4 regions of the Eleftheria terrae genome follow, and region 3 is predicted to be linked to each of the others. Evidence: predicted binding sites of a transcription regulator. Region 3 holds the regulator's gene; each other region holds the start of a gene.
The links. Region 3 encodes FNR, which switches genes on or off when oxygen is low (the NO sensors DNR and NnrR bind a similar motif). Its sites were predicted from a motif close to TTGATNNNNATCAA; they were not measured.

Region 1 (5,334 bases), 690 kb from region 3:
CCCAACCCGGTCTACTTCAAGGACCGGCTGGGCCGCTACATCGGCTGCAACCGCGCCTGCGAGGCCTTGTTCGGCCTGCGCCGCGAAGACTGGCTGGGCCGCACCTCGTCCGACCTGCGGCGCGACGACGCCGGCCGCGAGGAGGAGCGCCAGGACGACCTGCTCTACGCCAGCGGCGGCATCCAGACCTGCGAGACCCGCCTGCCGCTGCCCACCGGCGAGGTGCGCGACGTGATCTTCAGCAAGACCCTGTTCACCGGCCCCCAGGGCGGCGTCGGCGGGGTGCTGGGCGTCATCACCGACATCACGCAGCAAAAGCGCGTCGAGACCGAGCTGCGCGACGCCAAGACCGCGGCCGAGGCGGCCAGCCGGGCCAAGAGCGAGTTCCTGGCCAACATGAGCCACGAGATCCGCACCCCGATGAACGGCGTGATGGGCCTGGTCGACCTGACGCTGGAGACCCCGCTCACCGAGACGCAGCGCCGCTACCTGACGCTGGTGAAGTCGTCCTCGACTTCCCTGCTCAACATCATCAACGACATCCTCGACCTCTCGCGCATCGAGGCAGGCCGCATGCGGGTGGAGCAGCTCACCTTCGAGGTGCGCCGGCTGTTCCAGGAAGCGGTGGCGCCGCTGGAGCCGCGGGCGCAGGAAAAGGGCCTGCAGTTCAACCTCCTGATCGCGCCCGACGTGCCGGCCCAGATCGTGGCCGACCCGCTGCGGCTGCGCCAGATCCTGGTGAACCTGGTGGGCAACGCGATCAAGTTCACCCGCCAGGGCCGTATCGACATATCGGCCTGGCCCGAGGGGCAGGGCGGCGCCGCGGTACTGCACCTGTGCGTGGCCGACACCGGCGTCGGCATTGCGGCCGACAAGCTGGAGCGCATCTTCGAGTCCTTCACCCAGGCCGATAACTCGACCACGCGGGAGTTCGGCGGCACCGGGCTGGGCCTCACCATCTCGCGCCGGCTGGCCGAAGCGATGGGCGGGCGGCTGTGGGCCGAGAGCGAGGCCGGCCAGGGCAGCCGCTTTCACCTGACGCTGCCGCTGCTGAGCCTGCCGGCCGACGACCTTGACGCCGACATGCGGCGCGACTGGAGCATGGCCGCTACGCAAACGCTGAACCTGTCGCGGGACAAGGCCCGCACCCGCTTCGAGTCGACCGCCTACCGGGGCTTCGACGAACTCGAGACGCCCTCGGATCCCGAGCAGGAGGATGCCGCCGGCCTGCATGTGCTGCTGATCGACGACCATGCGGTGAACCGCTTCATCGCCACCAGCCTGGTGCGCCGCCTGGGCCACCGGGTGACCTGTGCCGTCACGGCGGCGGAGGCACTGGCGCTGTGCGAGGCGGAGGACTTCGACCTGATCTTCATGGACATCCAGATCCCCGGCATGAGCGGCATCGAGCTGACCCACCGCATCCGCTCGATGGAGGCGGTGCGCGGCTGGAGCTGCCCCATCGTGGCGCTTACCGCACATGCCATGCCGCTGGACCGCGTGCGCTGTCTGGAAGCCGGCATGGACGACTACCTGACCAAGCCGGTCGAGCAGGACCGCCTGCAGGGCGTGCTGCAGCTGGTCAGCCGGGCGCGTCGCCGCTGAGGCGCCTGCCTTGGGCCGGCGTGGCACCGCGCCGCTGCGCCATGTCCTCGCCCATTGCGCGCAGGGCGGCCGGCTCGAAGCGCGACACGGCGGCCGGATAGACCCATTCGTCCTCCACCCGCAGGTGCTCTTCGTAGATCGCCAGGAAGCGCTGCACCAGCTGCGTCGCCTCGGCATCGAACGGCCCCTGCCGGGCGTCGGCCACCGCCTGCAGCACCCGGCGCAGCTGGGCCCACAGCCCCTCCATGGCCCGATGGTCGGCCAGCAGCTGGCGGATCGCTTCGGCCAGGCGCGGCTCCGCGCCGGGCAGCAGCGCGGGAAAGACGTGGCGTTCCTCATCCTCGTGGTGATGCGGCGCGGCCCGGTCGAAGTAGCGCAGCACGTCGGCTGCTGCGTCGCGGGCGGCAGGGTCGTTGCCGTGCTGCTGCAGGTGCGGCCCCAGCCGCTGCAGCAGGCGCAGCGAGCGTCGCACCCGGTCGTGGCAGGCGGAGAGCATCTCGAAGGGCTGGTCGAAGCTGGCGGCAGGGCTGTGGAATCCGGGCAACATCGCGGTGCCTCCTGGTGGGGGCGCGCCAGGGGCGCGGGGGGCGTGAAGCGATTGTGGCCGGCGCGCCACGCCGTCGCTTGACCTGGCTCAAGCCGGCTGCGGACAGCTCCCGCCAGCGTGAGCGACCGCGTCGCCTGCAGGGACTTGCCGTGGCGGTGGAAGGCGGGACGCCGCCCGCGGCCGCACTGCGTCGGTTTCTTGAGCCAGCGCAACGTGGCCTGCCGGTGCTGCGGCGACAGTGGCGGCTCCTGTAGAGGAGCCTGTCGTGAGTACTGTCACCGTCATCCCACACGCCATTTCACCGCGCCCCTTGCGCCTGCCCACCGCTGCCGACGCCGCGGGCGGCCGGTCGATTCCCCTCGACGCCCGCACCGCGCTGCTGCAGGCCGCGCTGCAGCCGGCCCGGGTCGCCCGGCTGGCGGCCCAGGCGATGGCAGAGCTGGCGCAGGAGCATCCCGTGGCCGCTTCCTGCCCCTTGTTCACCCGCCGCGACACGGCCCACAGCCTGTGGTTCGTGGCATCCGGGCAGGTGGCGCTCGGCACGCTGGCGCACGGCCGGCCGGTGCAGCAGACACGCCGGGTCGAGCCCGGGCAGTGGCTGGACGCCGCCAGCGCCTGGCTGCAGCGCCACTACCTGGAAGACGCCTGGGCGCAAGGCGATGCCTTGCTGTGGTCCTTCGACATCGAGCGACTGCGGGCCTGCTGCAACGAGCACCCCAGCCTCTCCGAAGGCCTGATCGCGGTGCTTGCGCAGCGCGTGCGTGAACTCACCGAGGGCACCCTGGGCCTGATGCTCAAGGACGCCGAGGCACGCTGCGCGACCTGGTTGCTGCAGCACGCCGAGCAGCGCCCGGGACCTGGCGGCACCGCCACGGTGCTGATGCGCGAGCGCAAGCGGGCCATCGCCTCCCAGCTGGCGGTGACGCCGGAGACGTTCTCGCGCGTGCTGCGCCAGCTGCGCGAGAAGCGGATCATCGAGGTCGAGGGCTACCTCGTGCGCGTGCTGGACCTGGCCGGCCTGCGCGAGATTGCCGACTGCGGTGCCTGATCCACCCGGCCGCATGCGGAGCAAGCCACTTTAGCGGCGGTATTACCGCGCATCCTAGGGTAAACCCGGGCTTGGGCCGCAGCGCGGCTGCCTAGCATTGCAGCCAAACGCTAGGAGGGTCCCCGATGCCAACCCGTCGCCAGATGATGTCTGCGGCTGCCGGCCTGCTGCTGCCGTCGGTCTTGCCGTTGAGCCATGCCCAGGTCGCCGCGCCCGGTGCCAAGGCCGCCGGCAACGCGCCGCTGCCACGGCTGAAGATCTACATTCCGGCCAACACCGGGGGCGGCTGGGACCAGACCGGCCGCAGCCTGGGCGCCGCTCTGCAGGCGGCCCAGGCGGTGCAGCAGGTCGAGTACGAGAACAAGGGGGGCAAGGGCGGCACCGTCGGCCTGAGCGACTTCGTGGCCCGCCACGGCAGCGACCCCGCGGCGCTGCTGGTCGGCGGCATGGTGATGGTGGGCGCGCTCGCCGTCGCGCGCCAGGAGCAGGCCCTGCGGCAGGTGACGCCGGTGGCCCGCCTGACCAGTGACTACCTGGTGGTGGTGGTGCCGGCCAACGGCAAGATCAAGGACATCAAGGGGCTGGTGGCTGAACTGCGCCAGAACCTGCCCGGCACGCCGGTGGCCGGTGGCTCGGCTGGCGGCGTGGATCACATGCTGGCCGGCATGATCGTGCGGTCGCTGCGGGTCGACCCGTCGGGCCTGCAGTACCGCCCCACCAGCAGCGGCAAGGACGCCGTCGCCCTGCTGACCTCCGGCCAGGCCGCGTTCGGCATTTCGGGCTACAGCGAATTCAAGGCCGGCATCGAGGACAAGACGCTGATCCCGCTGGCGGTCTCCTCGCGCAAGGCCTTGTTCGGCATTCCGTCGCTGCGTGAGCAGGGCATCGACACCGAACTGTCCAACTGGCGCGGCGTGTTCGCGCCGGCCAACCTGGAAGACGGCCAGAAGGTCGCGCTGAGGCAGGCAGTCATCCGCGCCACCGAGTCGGCCGCCTGGCGTCAGACGCTGCTCGACAACAACTGGATGGGCTCGCTGCTGTACGGCAAGGAGTTCGAAGACTTCCTGGCCATCGAGCAGGGCATTGCCAGCGCTGTCACGCTGATGCTGAAGCTGAAGGCCTGACCGGCTCCCTGCCGCAGCACCGCCCGCCGCAGCAGAAGAGCCGGACGCAGGCGCCGGGCGCCTGCCATCGCAGCGCTGTTCATGGCTGGCGCACGGGTGGTATTCGCACCGGCCGCCAGGCCGTTGCAGCAGGGCCGCCAGGCTGTCGCCTGCATCGCGGTGCGGCAGCCGGGCCCTGCCACGCGTCGATTCGCCCGGCCCGTGCAAGGGCGGCGGCGCAGGGGTATCGTTGGCCTCCTTTCAATTCGATGGAGGACCTCTGCATGAAGCTCTACTACAGCCCGGGCGCCTGTTCGCTGTCACCGCACATCGCCCTCTATGAGGCGGGCCTGCCGTTCGACGCAGTGCTGGCCAGCACCAAGACGCACCAGCTGGCGGACGGCACCGACTACTACACCATCAACCCGAAGGGCTACGTGCCGACGCTGGAGTTCGACGACGGCCAGCGCCTGACCGAAGGCCCGGCCATCGTGCAGTGGATCGCCGACCAGGTGCCCGACAAGCAACTCGCGCCGGCCGCCGGCACGATGGAGCGCTACCGCCTGATGGAGTGGCTCAACTTCATCACCACCGAGATCCACAAGACCTTCAGCCCGCTGTTCAACCCCGCCATGCCGGAGGAAGGCAAGGCGCTCATGCGCACCAAGCTGGGCGAGCGCTTCGCCTATGTCGACCGGCAGCTGGAGGGCCGCTCCTACCTGATGGGCGAGCAGTTCACGGTGGCCGACGCCTACCTGTTCGTGGTGTGCCGCTGGACGGTGCCGACCAAGGTCGACATCTCGTCCTTCAAGAACCTGCAGGCCTTCGTCCAGCGGGTGGGAGAGCGGCCGGCAGTGCAACAGGCGCTGCAGGCCGAAGCGCAAGGCAACGCAGCCAACAAGGGGTGAAGCCCTCGCCGTGGCCAGGGCGGCCTGCCAGCCGCCGGGCCACGCGCCGCCGCAGGGCACTGGCGGTGGCCTGGCCTCGCGGCGGTGCGGCCAGCCAGGCTCGCTGCGCGCCACCGCTGCCGG
Region 2 (5,334 bases), on a different replicon from region 3:
CGCGCGTCGCAGCCGAACCAGCCGCTGCATGCGGTGCAGCAACCGGCGCTGTGCGTGGTTGCGGGCGGTGCCAAACGGGTGATGTTGCAGGATGAGGCCTACCTGTACGACCGCTCCCGTTACCTGGTGGCCTCGGTCGAGCTGCCGGTCTCGGGCCAGGTGGTGCAGGCCACGCCGGATGCGCCTTATCTTTGCGTCCGGCTCGATCTGGATCCCGGCGAGATCGCCGGGCTGCTGCTGCAGGCGCGGCTGCCTGCCCCGCCGGTTCCGACCGGTCGTGGCCTCTGGTTGAGCCGCACCTCGGCGCCGCTGCTCGATGCGGTGCTGCGCCTGGTGGCGCTGCTGGACAGTCCCGAAGACATCGAGACGCTGGCGCCGCTGGCCATGCGCGAGATCGTCTACCGGCTGCTGAAAAGTCCCGAAGGCCCGCTGCTCGCTCATCTCGCCCGGGCGGACGGCCCTGGGCAGCGCGTCCGCAAGGCGATTGCTTGGATCCGGGCGCACCTGGACCAACCCTTGCGCATCGAGGCGCTGGCCCGGGAGGCGCACATGAGCCCGTCGTCGCTGCACCAGCACTTCAAGGCGTTGACGTCGATGAGCCCGCTGCAGTACCAGAAGCAGCTGCGCCTGCAGGAAGCACGGCGCCTGTTGCTCAGCGAGGTGGCTGATGCGGCGACCGCCGGCCACCGCGTGGGCTACAGCAGCCCGTCGCAGTTCAGCCGCGAGTACCGGCGCCGCTTCGGCGCGCCGCCAGCGCGCGACATCGAGCGCCTGCGAGCCGGCGAGGCGCCGGTGCCGCTGTGAACAGCGCCTTGGCGCTGCCGCCACGATGAACGGCGCCGCTGGCTTGCGCAGCGCCCGCGGCACAGGGCGCAGGCAGGGAAAGCAGCCACGAGGCAAGGGCCACCTTGCTCCACGCCGGCCTGCCGGTGCAGCGACCGCCTTCAGCCAAGACGCATCGACAGCTCCACGTCTTCGCCGAACGGCGTGGACAGGTAGCCCCCTGAGGGGGAGCGCACCCGTGCCAGGTAGTCCGGGCTGTGGTCCGCGTTGTCGGCGACGATGAGGGCACCGGGCCGCAGCCGGCTTTCCAGCAGGCCGAGGATGTCGGGATAGAGCGCCTTGGCACCGTCGAGCAGGACCAGGTCGATGCTGTCGGGCAGGTCGACGGCCAGCGTCTGCAGTGCGTCTCCCTCACGGATCTCCACCAGATCGATCAGCCCCCCGGCTGCCAGGTGATCGCGCGCGCGGGCCACCTTGGACGGCTCGAATTCGCTGGTGATGAGTTGGCCACCTCCGTTGTCCCGCAGGGCCGCGGCCAGGTACAGGGTAGAGATGCCGAAGGAGGTGCCGAACTCGACGATGGTGCGCGCGTGGCTGCTTCGCGCCAGCATGTAGAGGAGGGTGCCGGTCTCGCGCGAAACGGGCAGCGGGAAATCCTTCAGGCGCCCGTAGAAGTCGCGGTAGTCGGTCTTGCTGCGCATCAGGCGCGCATGGTCGGCCTCGGTCAGTCCGGCGAGCGCGGGGCTGTTCGCCGGCGATGTCGCGGCGGCTTCGTTGAACAGGCGGTCCAGCAGGGCCGCCAGCGGTGCGGTGGTCAGGGTCGTCATGGCAGGGTCTTCCTGAAGAGAGTGGGTGAAGGGAGTCGTCATAATATGAAGGAACCTTCATGTTTCCTATTCGCATTGCCCGTCACACCCATGGCCGAACGCCGAAGCACACCCATCGCCTCACGGAGACAGCCGAAGCAGGTGCGCTCGGCCGGGCTGGTCGCCGCGATTCTCGAAGCTGCCATTCAGGTTTTGGCAAAGGAAGGCGCGCAGCGCTTCACCACCACGCGGGTGGCCGAACGGGCCGGCGTCAGTGTCGGCTCGGTGTATCAGTACTTCCCGAACAAGGCATCGATCCTCTTTCGCCTGCAGAGCGATGAGTGGCGGCGAACGACCGAGATGCTGTGTGCGATCCTGGAGGACCGGCGTCGACCGCCGCTTGAGCGCTTGCGGCTGCTGGTCCACGCCTTCATCCGCTCGGAATGCGATGAAGCCGAGATCCGCACCGCGCTCAATGACGCCGCTCCGCTCTACCGGGATGCACCCGAGGCGCACGAGGCCAGGGCAGCAGCCGATCACACCGTGCAGGCCTTCATGCGGGAGGTGCTGCCCCGGGTCTCGGACGAAACGCGTGCCGTGGCCGGCGACCTCATCACCACCACACTTGGCGCGGTGGGCAAGGATTTCTCCGAAAGCTCCCGCACGGAGGAAGAGATCCAAGCCTATGCCGAAGCGATGGCCGACATGTTCTGCGCCTACCTTCGCAGCCTGCGAGCGGCGAAGCGAGCGTAGCGATGCGCATGCTGCCCGGTCGGCTGGCAAGCCATGGAAGGGCGCGCCGGCCACCGGCTCACGGCAGCGCCCGGACGAGTCATGGCCCGGGCCGGCCACCGGCCGCACGGCGCTGGCCTGTGCATGACGCCAGCGCCCGGCTCCGTGCCGGCACCTGCCGTCCCGGTCGGATGCGGGGTGCTTGACGTTCCGCAAGAAGGCGAGGGTGGGGCACTCCCACAATCAGTCATTGCTTGCCCACCCCTTGCCATCCCTTGTCGTCGGAGCCCCCTTGGATGCCCGTGCCTTCGATGTGCCCCGCTACCTGTCGGTGCTGCCCCTGTTCAATGACCTGAGCCCGGCCGAGCTGGAGCGTGTGGCGGGCGGCTGCCACTTGCGCCGCCTGGCGCGCGGTGAGACCCTTTTCCGGGTGGGACAGCCTTGCGAGGAGTTCCATGTCACTGTCACCGGGCAGGTCAAGCTCTTCGCCATCTCGCCCGCCGGGCAGGAGAAGGTCATCGAGCTGGCCGGACCGGGCCACAGCTTTGCCGAAGCGCTGATGTTCGCCGGCAAGGCCTACATCATCAACGCCCAGGCGCTCTCCGACACGCTGCTGCTGACCGTGAAGAAGCACGCGGTCGTCGACGAGATCGAGCGCGACCCACGCTTTGCCATGCGCATGCTGGCCGGCATCTCGCGCCGGCTGCATGGCCTGGTGCACGACGTGGAGGCCTATGCATTGCACAGCGGGCTGCAGCGCGTGATCGGCTACCTGCTGCGCGACCAGGTGGCCGAGGACTGTGTGAGCGGCGAAGTCATCACCGTGTCGCTGCCGGTCAGCAAGGCCACCATCGCCTCCCGCCTGTCGCTCACGCCCGAGTACTTCTCTCGGGTGCTGCATGAGCTGGAAGCGGCCGGCCTGGTCCACATCGACAAGCGCGACGTGCACATCCTCGATGCACGCCGGCTGGCTGCCTATCCGGGGCGATGAGCATGCCGACATGGCACCGCCCTGGGCTTGAACTGCTTCAAGGCGGCGCTGCGCCGGCGATCGTGCAATGCAGTATCCGGCGCCGTGCCGCATCGATCGAAAGCCTGCCATGACCCTGCTCACCGAGCCCTTGCATTTCACCCCCGGCGCAGCGCCAGCGGCCCGGCGGCCCGCACGCGTCACGCTCGTGGGCGCTGGGCCGGGCGATCCGGAGTTGCTCACCGTGAAGGCCGCCAAGGCGCTGCAGGCCGCGCAGCTGGTGCTCTATGACCACCTGGTGTCGAGGGAAGTGCTGCAGCTGGTGCGCCCGGACGCCGACCTGGTCTACGTGGGCAAGGAAAGCGGCCACCACACGCTGCCGCAGGAGGACATCGCCGCGCTGATGGTGCGGCTGGCGCAAAGTGGCCGCAGCGTGCTGCGCCTGAAGGGGGGCGATCCCTACATCTTCGGCCGCGGTGGCGAGGAGGCGCAGGCCCTGGCAGCCGCGGGCGTCCCCTTCGAGGTGATTCCCGGCATCAGCGCGGCACAGGGAGCGGCGGCGGCCGCCGGCATTCCGCTCACGCATCGGGACCATGCCGAATCGCTGGTGTTGACCACCGGCCACCTGCGCGGCGAGGGCGCACAGCGCAGCGCGGACCTCGACTGGGCGACACTGGCACGCGCCCGGCAGACCGTGGTGATCTACATGGGCGTGAGCACGCTGCCGACCATCAGCGAGCAGCTGCAGGCGCATGGCCTGGCGGCCGACACGCCGGCGGCCCTGGTCGAGCGTGCCACGCTGCCCGAGCAGCGGACCGTGGTGGGCACGCTCGCGACCTTGCCGGCCCTGGCGCGCGAGCACGAGGTGCGCTCGCCGGCGCTGATCGTGATCGGCACGGTGGTGGCGCTGCGGCAGGTGCTCAGCCCCAGCGCAGCGGAGCCGCTCAGCGTCACTTGAGGCAGCGGCCCCGCGCGGGCTGCACGGCGCCAGGCGCATCAGCTTCCGGTCAGCAGGCGATGGCGATACTGCGGGCACCTTGCCGCGGTGCAGCCGCGGCGCTTCCAAGGAGACACCATCGTGACCTGGCCCCTGACCCGTTGGCTGCCGCTGGCCGCAGCCTTGCTGAGCGTGGCGTCGTGCGGCGGCTCCGCAGGGGTGGATGCGCCTGAGGCCGCCAGTGGCGTGGCCGGCGCGCCAGCCCCCGGCTGCCGTGCCGACGGTGCCTGCCGCATCGTGGCGCTGCCCGCCCCTGCCTCTGCGCAGAATGCCTGCTTCAGCCCGGATGGCCGCCGCCTCGTGTTCACCCGCTGGCACCGCGGCTACAACCAGGCCCCCGCGAGCCTGTGGACGGTGCCCGTCACCGGCGGCACACCCGCCCGGGTGATCGATGACGGCGCCAGCAACGTGAACCTGCCCGGCGCCTGCTGGAGCCGGGCCGGCCGCATCGCCTATGCCAGCGACGCAGTGGGCGACAGCGACGAAATCTGGACCATCGCCGCCGACGGCAGCCGGCCGCAGCGCCTCACGCATCACAGCGGCGCTCCCTACATCGAGCCGAGTTTCTCGCCGGACGGGTCGCAGCTGGTGTTCGAGGCGTCCGTGAGCGAGACTGCCGCCGAGCTGTGGAAGGTGCAGGCCAACGGCGGCGGGCTGACGCGCATCACCCGGGGTTTCGCCGACCGCGAGCCGAACTGGTCACCGGCCGGTGACCGCATCGTGTTCCAGCGCTTGGGCGACGACTGGGCGCTGTACACGATGAAGCCCGACGGCAGCGAGGTGCAGCGCGTGACGCCGCCCGGCTGGTCCTGCACCGATGCTTCCTACTCCCCGGACGGCAAGCAGCTGGTGTTCTCGGCCACCCCGCCGGGCGAGGAGGGCGCCCAGATCGCGGTGGTCGCGGCCAGTGGCGGTACGCCCCGGCTGGTCACCCGCTCGTCCGGCTACAACGGTGCGCCAAGCTGGTCGCCCGACGGGCGGCGCATTGCCTTCGAGGCCTCGGACGACCCGGACGCCACGCGGCCCACCGCGTTGTGGATCATCGA
Region 3 (5,334 bases):
TTGCACCTTGTGCGTGCAGGTCTGCCCGACCGGCATCGACATCCGCGAAGGCCTGCAGTACGAGTGCATCGGCTGCGCGGCCTGCATCGACGTGTGCAACGGCGTGATGGACAAGATGGGCTATCCCCGCGGGCTGATCCGCTACTCCACCGAGAACGGCATCGCCGGGCAACTGAGCCGGGCGCAGATGTTCAAGCGGGTGCTGCGGCCGCGCGTGCTGGTGTACGGGGCCATCCTGCTGGCGGTGTCGATCGCCTTCGTGGTGAGCCTGGCCTGGCGCGCCCCCTTCAAGGTCGACGTGATCCGCGACCGCGGCGCGTTGGCCCGGCTGGTGGAAGACGGCAAGGTGGAGAATGTCTACCGGCTGCAGATCATGAACGGCACCGAGTTCAGCCAGCGCTACCGCGTCTCGGTCGACGGGCTGCCGGGCCTGCAGGTGGCCTCCGAGCCGGTCGTCGAGATCGGCGCGGCCGAGGCCCGCTGGCTGGCCGTGCGGGTTCAATTGCCGGCCGAGGCGGCGCTGCCGCTGCAGGGCCGCTCGAGCCCGATCCGCTTCGTCATCGAGCGGGCGGCCGAGGCGGCGCAAGCCGCCCGCACGGTCGAGGAAAAGTCAACGTTTCTGGTGCCGCGCTGAGCGTGCGCCGAGGAGGATACGCATGAGTTCGACAACAAGCACTGCCCCGCGGGCCGGCTGGTGGCGCGAGCCGATGATGTGGCTGGTGGTCGGTGGCCCGGCCGCCGTGGTGGTGGCCGGTGTGGCCACCTTCGTCATCGCGGCGCAGCGGCCGGACCCGGTGCTGGCCGAGGACTACTACCGCCGTGGCATCGAGATCAACCAGACGCTGCGGTCCTCGGCCGGCGGCCCGGCCTCGCATGAAGCGGTGCCCGAGGGCCTGCGCCCCGCACTGCAGGCCCGCAACCATGCGGCCACGCCGGTAGCGGCACCGCAACCCTGAGCCAGCCAGCAAGGAGCGGCCCGATGAAACAGCGCTGGATGTGGATCGCCTGGCCCGCCTTCCTGGTCGCCGGCGGCATTGAAATGCTGGTGTTCGCGATGGTCGACCCGCAGGACCTGCACTGGTTCGGCGACGGCCCCATCGAGCTCTCGCGCTCGGCCATCTACACCGTGGCCTTTTTCGTGTTTTGGGGCGCGGCGGCCTTGTCGAGTGCGCTCACCTGCCTGTTGTCGCGCTCACCGTTCGAGGTGAACCGCTGCCCCCTGCCGCTGGACGGCCGTCCGGCCGCCTGCCCACGCCCCCCGGGTCGTTGACCCGCGCCGCACCCCGCGCGGCCCACGCGGGCGCAGCGGCCGCGCTTTGCATGGCGCGAGGCGCGGTGGCCGCGGAAATGGATGGCCGAAGCGAGGGTAGAGAGGCGGGGAGGAGGCCGAGGAAATGGCCGAGGGAGTGGCCAAGGGAGTAGTGGCCAAGGCCGTGGCGGAGGAAATGGCAGAGCAGGGCGCCCGCGTCCTGTCGCCAGCCGGGCGTGCCGGCCCGGCCCGGGAAGCCGCCCGCCGCCTGCGGCGGGTGCTGCAGCCGCCCTCAGCAGGGCCCGCTGTGGCTCAGCAGGGCCCGCAGGCCTTCCAGCTTCAGGATGCGGATGTGGCGCTGCTTGACTTCCAGCACGCCGTCGTCCTGGAACTTCGAGAAGGTGCGGCTGACCGTCTCCAGCTTCAGGCCCAGGTAGCTGCCGATCTCCTCGCGCGTCATGCGCAGCACCAGCTGGGAAGGCGAGAAGCCGCGCGCTTCCAGCCGCTGTGTGAGGTTCAGCAGGAAGGCCGCCAGGCGCTCCTCGGCTCGCATGCTGCCCAGCAGCAGCATCACGCCGTGGTCGCGCACGATCTCCCGGCTCATGATCTTGTGGAAGGAGTGCTGCAGCTCGGTGAACTCGCGCGACAGCGTTTCCAGCTGGGAGTAGGGAATCAGGCAGACCTGCGAGTCCTCCAGCGCAATGGCGTCGCAGGTGTGGCGGTCATGGCTGATGGCTTCCAGGCCAAGCAGCTCGCCCGCCATCTGGAAGCCGGTGACTTGGTCCCGGCCGTCCTCGGACGACACGGTGGTCTTGAAAAAGCCGGTACGCACCGCGAACAGCGACTGGAAGGGGTCGCCTGCACGGAATAGCGCATCACCGCGCTTGACGCTGCGCCGGCTGGCGATCAGCGTGTCAAGCCGGTCCAGTTCCGGGCGGGTGAGGCCGACCGGCAGGCAGAGCTCGCGCAGGTTACAGCTCGAGCAGGCCACCTTCAGTTCGTGCAGCTTGGTCACGCTGCGCGACGGGGGTTGGCCACCGGCGGGCGCTGGCCGGCCGTTGCAGCTGCCGCCGGTGTCGGCGGTGCTGCGGGAAGCGGGGCCGGCGGACCGGGCGTCGGGGGTGGCAGGGGCGCCGGGGGAGACGGATTTGTCGAGCAGCATGATGGTCCTCAAGCAATGTGCCGATTGTTCCTGGGTGGCTGCCACCGCCGCTTGAGCCAGATCAAGGCCCGGGGCAACGGCTTTCGGCACAGTGGCTGGCATGGATACCGCTGCCGCCCCCCTCTCGGCCGAGATGCTGGCTCGTTTTGACGTTGCCGGTCCTCGCTACACCTCTTATCCGACCGCCGACCGCTTCGTCGAAGCCTTCACGCCGCTGCAGTACCGCCAGGCATTGGAGCAGCGCAGCGGCGGCGTGGGTGCCGCTGGCGGAGCGCACGCACCGCTGTCAATTTATGTGCATGTGCCCTTCTGCGAGTCGGTGTGCTACTACTGCGCCTGCAACAAGGTCATCACTCGCCACCACGAGCGCGCGGCCGAATACCTGGACGCCCTCGACCGGGAAATCGCCCTGCACGCCGCCGTGCTCGGCCGTGAGCAGACGGTGTCGCAGTTGCACTTCGGCGGCGGCAGCCCCACCTTCCTCAGCGACGAGGAACTGGAGCGGCTGATGAACAGCCTGCGTTCCGCCTTCCGCTTCGCGCCTGGTGGCGAATACTCGATCGAGGTCGACCCGCGAACCGTCACGCCCGCCCGCCTGGCCCACCTGGCCCGGCTCGGCTTCACCCGGCTGAGCTTTGGCGTGCAGGACTTCGATCCCGACGTGCAAAAGGCCGTGCACCGGGTGCAGCCGCATGACAGCGTGGTGGCCCTGATGGCCGCGGCGCGCGAGATCGGTTTCGAATCGATCAATGTCGACCTGATCTATGGCCTGCCGCGGCAGACCGCTGCGTCCTTCGCCCGCACCCTGCAGCAAGTGGCGCAATTGCGGCCCGACCGCATCGCGCTGTACGCCTACGCCCACTTGCCGCAACGCTTCAAGCCGCAACGCCGCATCGCCAGCGCCGATCTGCCGGCCCCGCCGGAGAAGGTAGGCATGCTGGCGGCCGCGATCTCCACCTTCCTGGCGGCCGGTTACGCCTACATCGGCATGGACCATTTCGCGCTGCACGGCGATGGCCTGGCCGCCGCCAAGCGCCAGGGGCGGCTGCACCGCAACTTCCAGGGCTACAGCACGCAGCCGGACTGCGATCTCATCGGCCTCGGCGTGTCGGCCATCGGCCGGGTCGGCGCCACCTACAGCCAGAACGCCAAGACGCTGGACGAGTACTACGACAGCCTGCGGCAGGGGCAGTTTCCGGTCGTGCGCGGGCTTGCGCTGCAGCGTGACGACCTGGTGCGGCGTGCGGTCATCATGGCGCTGATGTGCCAGGGACATGTGGTGTTCGAGTCCATCGAGCTGTCCTATCTGGTCGACTTCCGCCGCTACTTCGCTGCCGAGCTGGAGGCGCTGATGCCGCTGGTCGAGCAAGGCCTGGTGACCCTTGAGCCGGACGGCCTGCGGGTGACCGCCACCGGCTGGTATTTCGTGCGGGGCATTGCCATGGTGTTCGACCGCTACCTGCAGGCCGACCGCAGCCGCGAGCGCTTCTCTCGCATCATTTGAGTCGCCGGGCGCCGCCATGCAGACCGCTCTCATCGCCACCGGCCTCCTGATGGGCCTGGCCGGCAGCCCCCACTGCATCGCCATGTGCGGCGCCGCCAGCGGTGGCCTGGGTTGCACCGCTTCGCGCCTGACCTCCTTCCAGCTCGGCCGGCTGGCGGGCTACACGCTGTTCGGTGCGCTGACCGCATCGTCAGCGCGTGCCCTGCAATGGGGCGCGTCTGAACTCGCCGTGCTGCGCCCCTTCTGGGCCATGTTCCACGTTGCCGTCGTGCTGCTCGGGCTCAACCTGCTGTGGCTGGGCCGGCAGCCCGGCTGGCTGGACCGCCTGGCGCAGCAGGTGTGGCAGCGCCTGCGGCACGCCACCCTGGGCCTCGACACCCGTCACTGGCCGGCGCTGGCCGGCCTCTTGTGGGCGCTGCTGCCTTGCGGGCTGCTGTACTCGGCCTTGATGGTGGCGGCGCTGGCCTCCGATCCCTGGCAGGGCGGGGCGGTCATGCTGGCCTTTGCAGCCGGCTCGGGCGCGGGCCTTCACCTGGGACCCGTGCTGTGGCGTCGCTGGCGGGCCGCGTCGCCGGCTGCGCGGTCCGGTGGCTGGGCCATCCGTGCTGGCGGCGCGGCGCTGGCGGCCACCTCGGTCTGGGCCCTGGGCCACGGGCTGTTTTCGGGGCGGCCGCTCGCCGCGTTCTGCGCTTGAGCCCGCAGCGCTGGCGCCGGCCGGCCACCGCTCCATAAGCAAGGTTGTGCAAGTCCGCTGACAGCTGTGCTGCCTTAGAATCGCCGGTCACACAAGATTTCTCTAACCCGTTCGCGCGGAGCTTTCTCACATGTACCAGCACATCAAGGTGCCCGAGGGTGGGCAGAAGATCACCGTCAATCAGGACTTCTCGCTCAACGTTCCCGACCAACCGATCATTCCGTACATCGAGGGGGACGGCACCGGTTTCGACATCACGCCCGTGATGATCAAGGTGGTGGACGCCGCTGTGGCGAAGTCCTATGGCGGCAAGCGCAAGATCCACTGGATGGAGATCTACGCGGGCGAGAAGTCGACCAAGGTCTACGGCCCCGACGTCTGGCTGCCTGAAGAGACGCTGCAGGTCCTCAAGGACTACGTCGTCTCCATCAAGGGCCCCCTCACCACCCCGGTGGGCGGCGGCATCCGTTCGCTGAACGTGGCGCTGCGCCAGGAACTCGACCTGTATGTCTGCCTGCGTCCGGTGCGCTACTTCAAGGGCGTGCCGTCGCCGGTGAAGGAGCCGCACAAGACCGACATGGTGATCTTCCGCGAGAACTCGGAAGACATCTACGCCGGCATCGAATACGAAGCCGAAAGCGACAAGGCGAAGAAGCTGATCGACTTCCTGATCAAGGAATTCGGCGTCAAGAAGATCCGCTTCCCGGAAAGCTCGGGCATCGGCA
Region 4 (5,334 bases), 550 kb from region 3:
ACGCAGCGTCCGCGTCGCCGCAACGCCGCTCGCTCAGCCGCACCCTGCCCATGGCGGTGCTGTTGTTCACCATCGTGCCGCTGATCATCGCCGGCTCGCTCTCGCTGGCGGAGAACGCCCAGCGCCTGCGCCTGGAGCAGGAACGCCGCACTCGCCAGACGGCGGTGTTGATGGCCGGACGGGTGCGTCAGCTGATGCTCTCGGTGGAACGCATGGGCACGATGCTGGCAGGCACGCCGGGCACCGAGGACGTCGTGACCGGCGCCGACCCGAACGGCGGCACCCTCTATCTCGAGTTGCGCAGCCTGGTGCGCAGCCACCCTGAACTCGACGGCGCGCGGGTGCTGGATGCCAGCGGCCGCACGCTGCTCGGCTATCCCGACGAGCAGTTTCTGAAGGCACCGGCCCGGCTGCCGCCGTCGCAGGACGCATGGTGGCAGCCACGTGCGCCGGGCCAGGGAGCCGACATGCTGCTGCCGGTGCGTGTGGCCGGCGGCCCCTCCACGGTGCTGGGCTGGGTGGCCCTCGGCGTCACGCCAGCGGCGCTGCTCGACACCATCGACCTGCCCGACGGCGACCGGCGCGAGGCGCAGGCGGTCCTGAGCGACCTGCACACCGCCACGCCGCTGGCGACCGTGTCGCATCCGGGTGTCGATGAAAGCGACGCGCTGATCAGCGACGCGCCCGCGCATGCCGGCTGGCAGGTGCGCGCGGTGCAGTCGCTGGCCACCTACCGGGCGCTGGTTCGCGAGGACCTGCTGCGCTTCGGGGCGGTGGCGCTGGTGGTTTCCTGCATCAGTGCCTGGGTCGCCTGGCGCTATGCCCGCGGGCTGGCACGCGATGTCCGCGGCGTGGCGCGTTCGGCCCGTGCTATCGTCAAGGGCCACTATCTCAACGCCCACGTCGAGGTCCACCGCGACGATGAACTGGGCCTGCTGTCGCAGTCCTTCAACCACATGAGCTGGGAGCTCGAGAAGCGCGAGCGCGAGCGCGACGTGTTCGGCCGCCTGGTATCCCCGGAAGTGCGCGACCAGCTGCTGCAGGGTGAGCTGATCCTTGGTGGCTATGAGGTGGAGGTGACGGTGCTGCTGAGCGACATCCGCGGCTTCACCCAGTTGTGCGAGGCAATGAAGCCACGCGACATCGTGCTGACCCTTAACGAGTACTTCACCCGCATGACCGAAGCCGCGCAACGCTACGGCGGCTACGTCAACAACTTCATGGGCGATGCGATGGTGGTGGTCTTCGGCGCCCCGAAGCCGGACGAGCACCGGGTGGTGCGTGCACTCTATGCCGCCGAGGCCATGCAGCAGGCGCTGCAGGCGTTCAACCGCGAGCGCGCCGCCTATGGCGCGCCGGCCCTGGTGATGGGCATCGGGCTCGCCAGCGGCACCGCGCTGGCCGGGCAGATCGGCTCGCCCGAGCGATGCATCTACACCGTCATCGGCGACACCGTGAACGTCGCCGCGCGCCTGGAAAGCCTTTGCAAGGAGCATCCCGAGATGGTCACCTTCGCCAATGCCGCCACCCACGAGCTGTTGCCGCCCCACCTGCGCGAGTTGCTGCAGCCGATGGGCGAGCGCCAGCTCAAGGGCCGCGATCGTTCGGTGCAGGCCTACGCCTTGCCGCGTGACGCGCAGCTGCCGCCGCCACCGGCCCACCTCATGCGCGTGGTCGAGGAGGTGCTGTGATGCCCGCCTCGCTGCTGATGGTGGCCGCTTCCTTCCTGTTTGCCACCATGGGCCTGTGCGTCAAGTACGCCTCGGCCTACTACAACACCGGCGAGATCGTGTTCTACCGCGGCCTGGTCGGCGCCATCGCCATCGCGCTGCTGGTGCGCCACCGCGGCGGCACGCTGCGCACACGGGTGCCGGGCATGCACTTCTGGCGCGGGCTGTCGGGGGTGGCAGCGTTGAGCATGTGGTTCTATGCCATCGGCAACCTGCCGCTGGCCACCGCGATGACGCTCAACTACATGTCCTCGGTGTGGATGGCGCTCTTTCTGCTCGGCGGCACCATCGTGCTTGGCGGCGCCCGGCTGGACGGGCGGGTGGTGGGGGCCGTGCTGTGCGGCTTCGCCGGGGTGGCCCTGATCCTGCGGCCGACCATTGCCGACAACCAGCTCTGGCACGGCTTGATCGGATTGCTGTCCGGCATGCTGAGCGCCACCGCCTACCTGCAGGTGACCGCACTGGGCCGCAGCGGCGAGCCGGAATACCGCATCGTCTTCTACTTCTCGCTGGGCGGCATGGTGGCCGGTGCACTGACGATGCTGGCCGGCCGCGCCAGCCCGCACACGCTGGTGGGCGCCGGCTGGTTGCTGGCGGTGGGACTGCTGGCCACCAGCGCGCAGCTGATGATGACCCGTGCCTACAGCACCGGCAAGCCGCTGGTCAACGCCAGCCTGCAGTACCTCGGCATCGTCTTCGCCTTCATCTACGGCGTGCTGCTGTTCGGCGACCCGATCACCTGGCAGGCGGTGCTCGGCATGGCGCTGATCGTGCTGGCCGGCGTCGCGGCCACCTTCCTGCGGGCGCGCGCCGCGCCCGCCACCCCGGCCTCCACCCCCTCCGACACATGAGCCACACCACCCTCATTTCCGCAGAAGCCCTGCGCGGCCTGCTGGACGCCCGCGCTCCCTCGCTGGTCGTGCTGGACGTCAGCTTCGACCTGGCCGACCCCACCGCGGGCCAGGCCGCGTATGCGGCAGGCCACCTGCCGGGCGCGCTGTACGCGCACCTGGAGCGCGACCTGTCGGCGCCCAAGTCGGCGCCCGGTCAGCCGCCGCGGGGCCGCCACCCGCTGCCGACGCGCGACGAGTTCGCCGCCACCGCCGGCCGCTGGGGCATCACACCAGCCAGCCAGGTGGTGGTCTACGACCGCCAGGGCGGCATGTACTGCGTGCGTGCCTGGTGGATGCTCAAGTGGCTGGGCCACGAGGCGGTGGCCGTCCTGGACGGCGGCCTGGCCGCCTGGCAGGCCGCCGGCGGCACGCTGAGCACCGAGCAGCCGCTGCCGCCAGCCCAGCCGCCCTATCCGTGCGCCGCACCGGTGGCACGCGCGGTGAACGCCGAAGAACTCCAGGCGCGGCTCGGTGATCCGGGCCTGCCCCTGTTCGATGCGCGCGCACCGGAGCGCTACCGCGGCGACGTCGAGCCGCTGGACCCGGTGGCGGGCCATATCCCGGGCGCCAACAACCGCTTCTTCAAGGACAACCTGCAACCCGACGGCCGCTTCAAGCCGGCTGCCCAGCTGCGGGCGGATTTCGAATCCTTGCTGGGCGGACGCGACCCGGCTGCGGTCGTGCACCAGTGCGGCTCGGGTGTGACGGCCTGCCACAACCTGCTGGCGATGGAGGTGGCCGGACTCGGCCGCGCCACGCTCTATCCGGGCTCCTGGAGCGAGTGGTGCGCCGATCCGGCCCGTCCGGTGGCGCGCGGCTGAACAGGCCGCCGCCGCGGCCTCCCTGATGCGGGAGGGGATGCCCCCCTTGCGGGGCCGGCGTGACTTCGGTCAACATGGTCCGAGGCACCGCGTGCAACGATGCACCATCCCCGACATCGGACGGAGGTCTTCCATGTACAAGCGCATCCTGGTTCCCACTGACGGCTCGGACATCACCCAACGGGCGATCGCCGCAGCCATCTCGCTGGCCAAGCTCACCGGCGGCGAGATCTTCACCATCAGCGTGAAGGACCCCTACCCCTACAGCGCCATCTCGGAGATGCAGCCCACGCTGCCACAGGAATTCCTCGACGCGCAGGAACGGGTCGCGGCCCGCAACGTGACGGCCGTCAAGGAGAGCTGCGAGGCGGCCGGCATTCCCTGCACCGGGCACACGGTGGAGTCGGTCAGCGTGTGGGAAGCGGTGGTGGACCATGCCAAGCGCCAGGGCTGCGACCTGATCGTGATGGCCTCCCACGGTCGCCGCGGCGTGCAGGCCCTGCTGCTCGGCAGCGAAACCAACCGGGTGCTGACGCACAGCACCATCCCGGTGCTGGTGGTGCGCTGATTCCTTTGTGGCGACGGGGGGCCGCATGCGCCACCCGCCTGGTGCGCGCGCCGGGGCGCCGTTGCAGCGCCTTGCCATGCGGGCCACCCGCCCGGCCACGGCGCCGGCCCGGGCTGCTGGCCCGGCAAGGCGGCAGCGCCGGTTCGGTCAGTGGCCGTGGAAGCGGCCCACGATCAGCGTGATGAAGCCCAGGCCCAGGCCCAGCCACAGCAGCTGCGAGAGGGTTTCCTTCAGCGACAGGCGGCGCTGCAGTTGCGGGATCAGGTCGGCCACCGCCACGTAGATGAAGCTCGACGACGCGATCACCAGCAGGTAGGGGAACCAGCTCTCCAGCGCGCCGACCACGAAGTAGCCCAGCACGCCGCCCACCACCGCGGCCAGCCCCGACAGGGCGTTGTAGAGCAAGGCGCGTGAGCGCGAGAAGCCCGCATTGAGCAGCACGATGTAGTCGCCCACCTCCTGCGGGATCTCGTGGGCGATGACGGCCATCGCCGTCACCACGCCCAGCTGCGGCTCAGCGAGGAAGGCGGCGGCGATGATGATGCCGTCGCAGAAGTTATGGATGCTGTCGCCCACCAGCACGCTCCAGCCGCCGCGGCCGGCCTGGGCATGATCGAAGCCATGGTGGTGGTGGTCGCCGTCGCCTTCATGGTGATGGCCGTGGCGGTACAGCTCCGCCTTCTCCAGCAGGAAGAAGAACAGCAGGCCGCCGAGCAGGGTCAGGAACAGTTCGTGCGCGTCGACCGCGCTCTCGAACGCTTCGGGCAGCACATGGATCAGCGCGGTGCCCAGCAGCACGCCGGCCGACAGGCTCACCAGGTGGCGAACCACCTTGCTCAGGATCGTGAGGGTGAGGCTGGCGGCGATCAGTACCGACAGCACACCGCCGATCAGCGTCGCGAGGACGATGTAGGTCAGGGTCATTGCGAAAGCTCAACAAAAAGCCGCGCCTCGATGCGCGGCTCCTCGTGCAGGTAAGGAGACCAGGTTCAGGCCACCCCGTGTTTCCTGAACCAGTCCAGGCAGCGCTTCCACCCGTCCTCGGCCGCTTCCTTGCGGTAGCTGGGCCGGTAGTCCGCATGGAAGGCATGCGGCGCGTCGGGATAGACGACAAACTCGGACTGCTTGGCCGCGGGCCCCCCCGCCGCCAGTGCAGCCTTCATCTTATCAACCGTGTCAAGCGCGATGCCGGCGTCCTGCCCGCCGTAGAGGCCCAGCACCGGCGCCTTCAATTGCCCGGCCAGGTCAAGCGGATGGCGCGGCGTGTTCTCGCTGGCCGTGCCCACCAAGCGTCCGTACCATGCCACCCCGGCCTTCACCGG

Region 1: N7L95_RS21045 (hemerythrin domain-containing protein) is a predicted target of FNR. The motif match lies at 2,230-2,243, and genes of this name have one in related genera.
Region 2: cobA (uroporphyrinogen-III C-methyltransferase) is a predicted target of FNR. The motif match lies at 3,340-3,353, and genes of this name have one in related genera.
Region 4: N7L95_RS21710 (universal stress protein) is a predicted target of FNR. The motif match lies at 3,504-3,517, and genes of this name have one in related genera.

What each region holds. Positions count from the first base shown of each region.
Region 1 covers NZ_CP106951.1:4,723,785-4,729,118, forward strand. Annotated here, with positions in the region: gene N7L95_RS21040 (ATP-binding protein) at 1-1,605, shown strand, start outside; gene N7L95_RS21045 (hemerythrin domain-containing protein) at 1,583-2,152, opposite strand; gene N7L95_RS21050 (Crp/Fnr family transcriptional regulator) at 2,418-3,200, shown strand; gene N7L95_RS21055 (Bug family tripartite tricarboxylate transporter substrate binding protein) at 3,326-4,324, shown strand; gene gstA (glutathione transferase GstA) at 4,588-5,211, shown strand.
Region 2 covers NZ_CP106953.1:270,737-276,070, reverse strand. Annotated here, with positions in the region: gene N7L95_RS28055 (AraC family transcriptional regulator) at 1-804, shown strand, start outside; gene N7L95_RS28050 (O-methyltransferase) at 945-1,610, opposite strand; gene N7L95_RS28045 (TetR/AcrR family transcriptional regulator) at 1,701-2,342, shown strand; gene N7L95_RS28040 (Crp/Fnr family transcriptional regulator) at 2,614-3,312, shown strand; gene cobA (uroporphyrinogen-III C-methyltransferase) at 3,422-4,249, shown strand; gene N7L95_RS28030 (hypothetical protein) at 4,370-5,334, shown strand, end outside.
Region 3 covers NZ_CP106951.1:5,408,989-5,414,322, forward strand. Annotated here, with positions in the region: gene ccoG (cytochrome c oxidase accessory protein CcoG) at 1-634, shown strand, start outside; gene N7L95_RS24260 (FixH family protein) at 657-956, shown strand; gene N7L95_RS24265 (hypothetical protein) at 980-1,270, shown strand; gene fnr (fumarate/nitrate reduction transcriptional regulator Fnr) at 1,542-2,408, opposite strand; gene hemN (oxygen-independent coproporphyrinogen III oxidase) at 2,512-3,915, shown strand; gene N7L95_RS24280 (sulfite exporter TauE/SafE family protein) at 3,932-4,609, shown strand; gene icd (NADP-dependent isocitrate dehydrogenase) at 4,740-5,334, shown strand, end outside.
Region 4 covers NZ_CP106951.1:4,855,972-4,861,305, reverse strand. Annotated here, with positions in the region: gene N7L95_RS21725 (adenylate/guanylate cyclase domain-containing protein) at 1-1,691, shown strand, start outside; gene N7L95_RS21720 (DMT family transporter) at 1,691-2,581, shown strand; gene N7L95_RS21715 (sulfurtransferase) at 2,578-3,444, shown strand; gene N7L95_RS21710 (universal stress protein) at 3,578-4,012, shown strand; gene N7L95_RS21705 (ZIP family metal transporter) at 4,160-4,936, opposite strand; gene N7L95_RS21700 (dienelactone hydrolase family protein) at 5,002-5,334, opposite strand, start outside.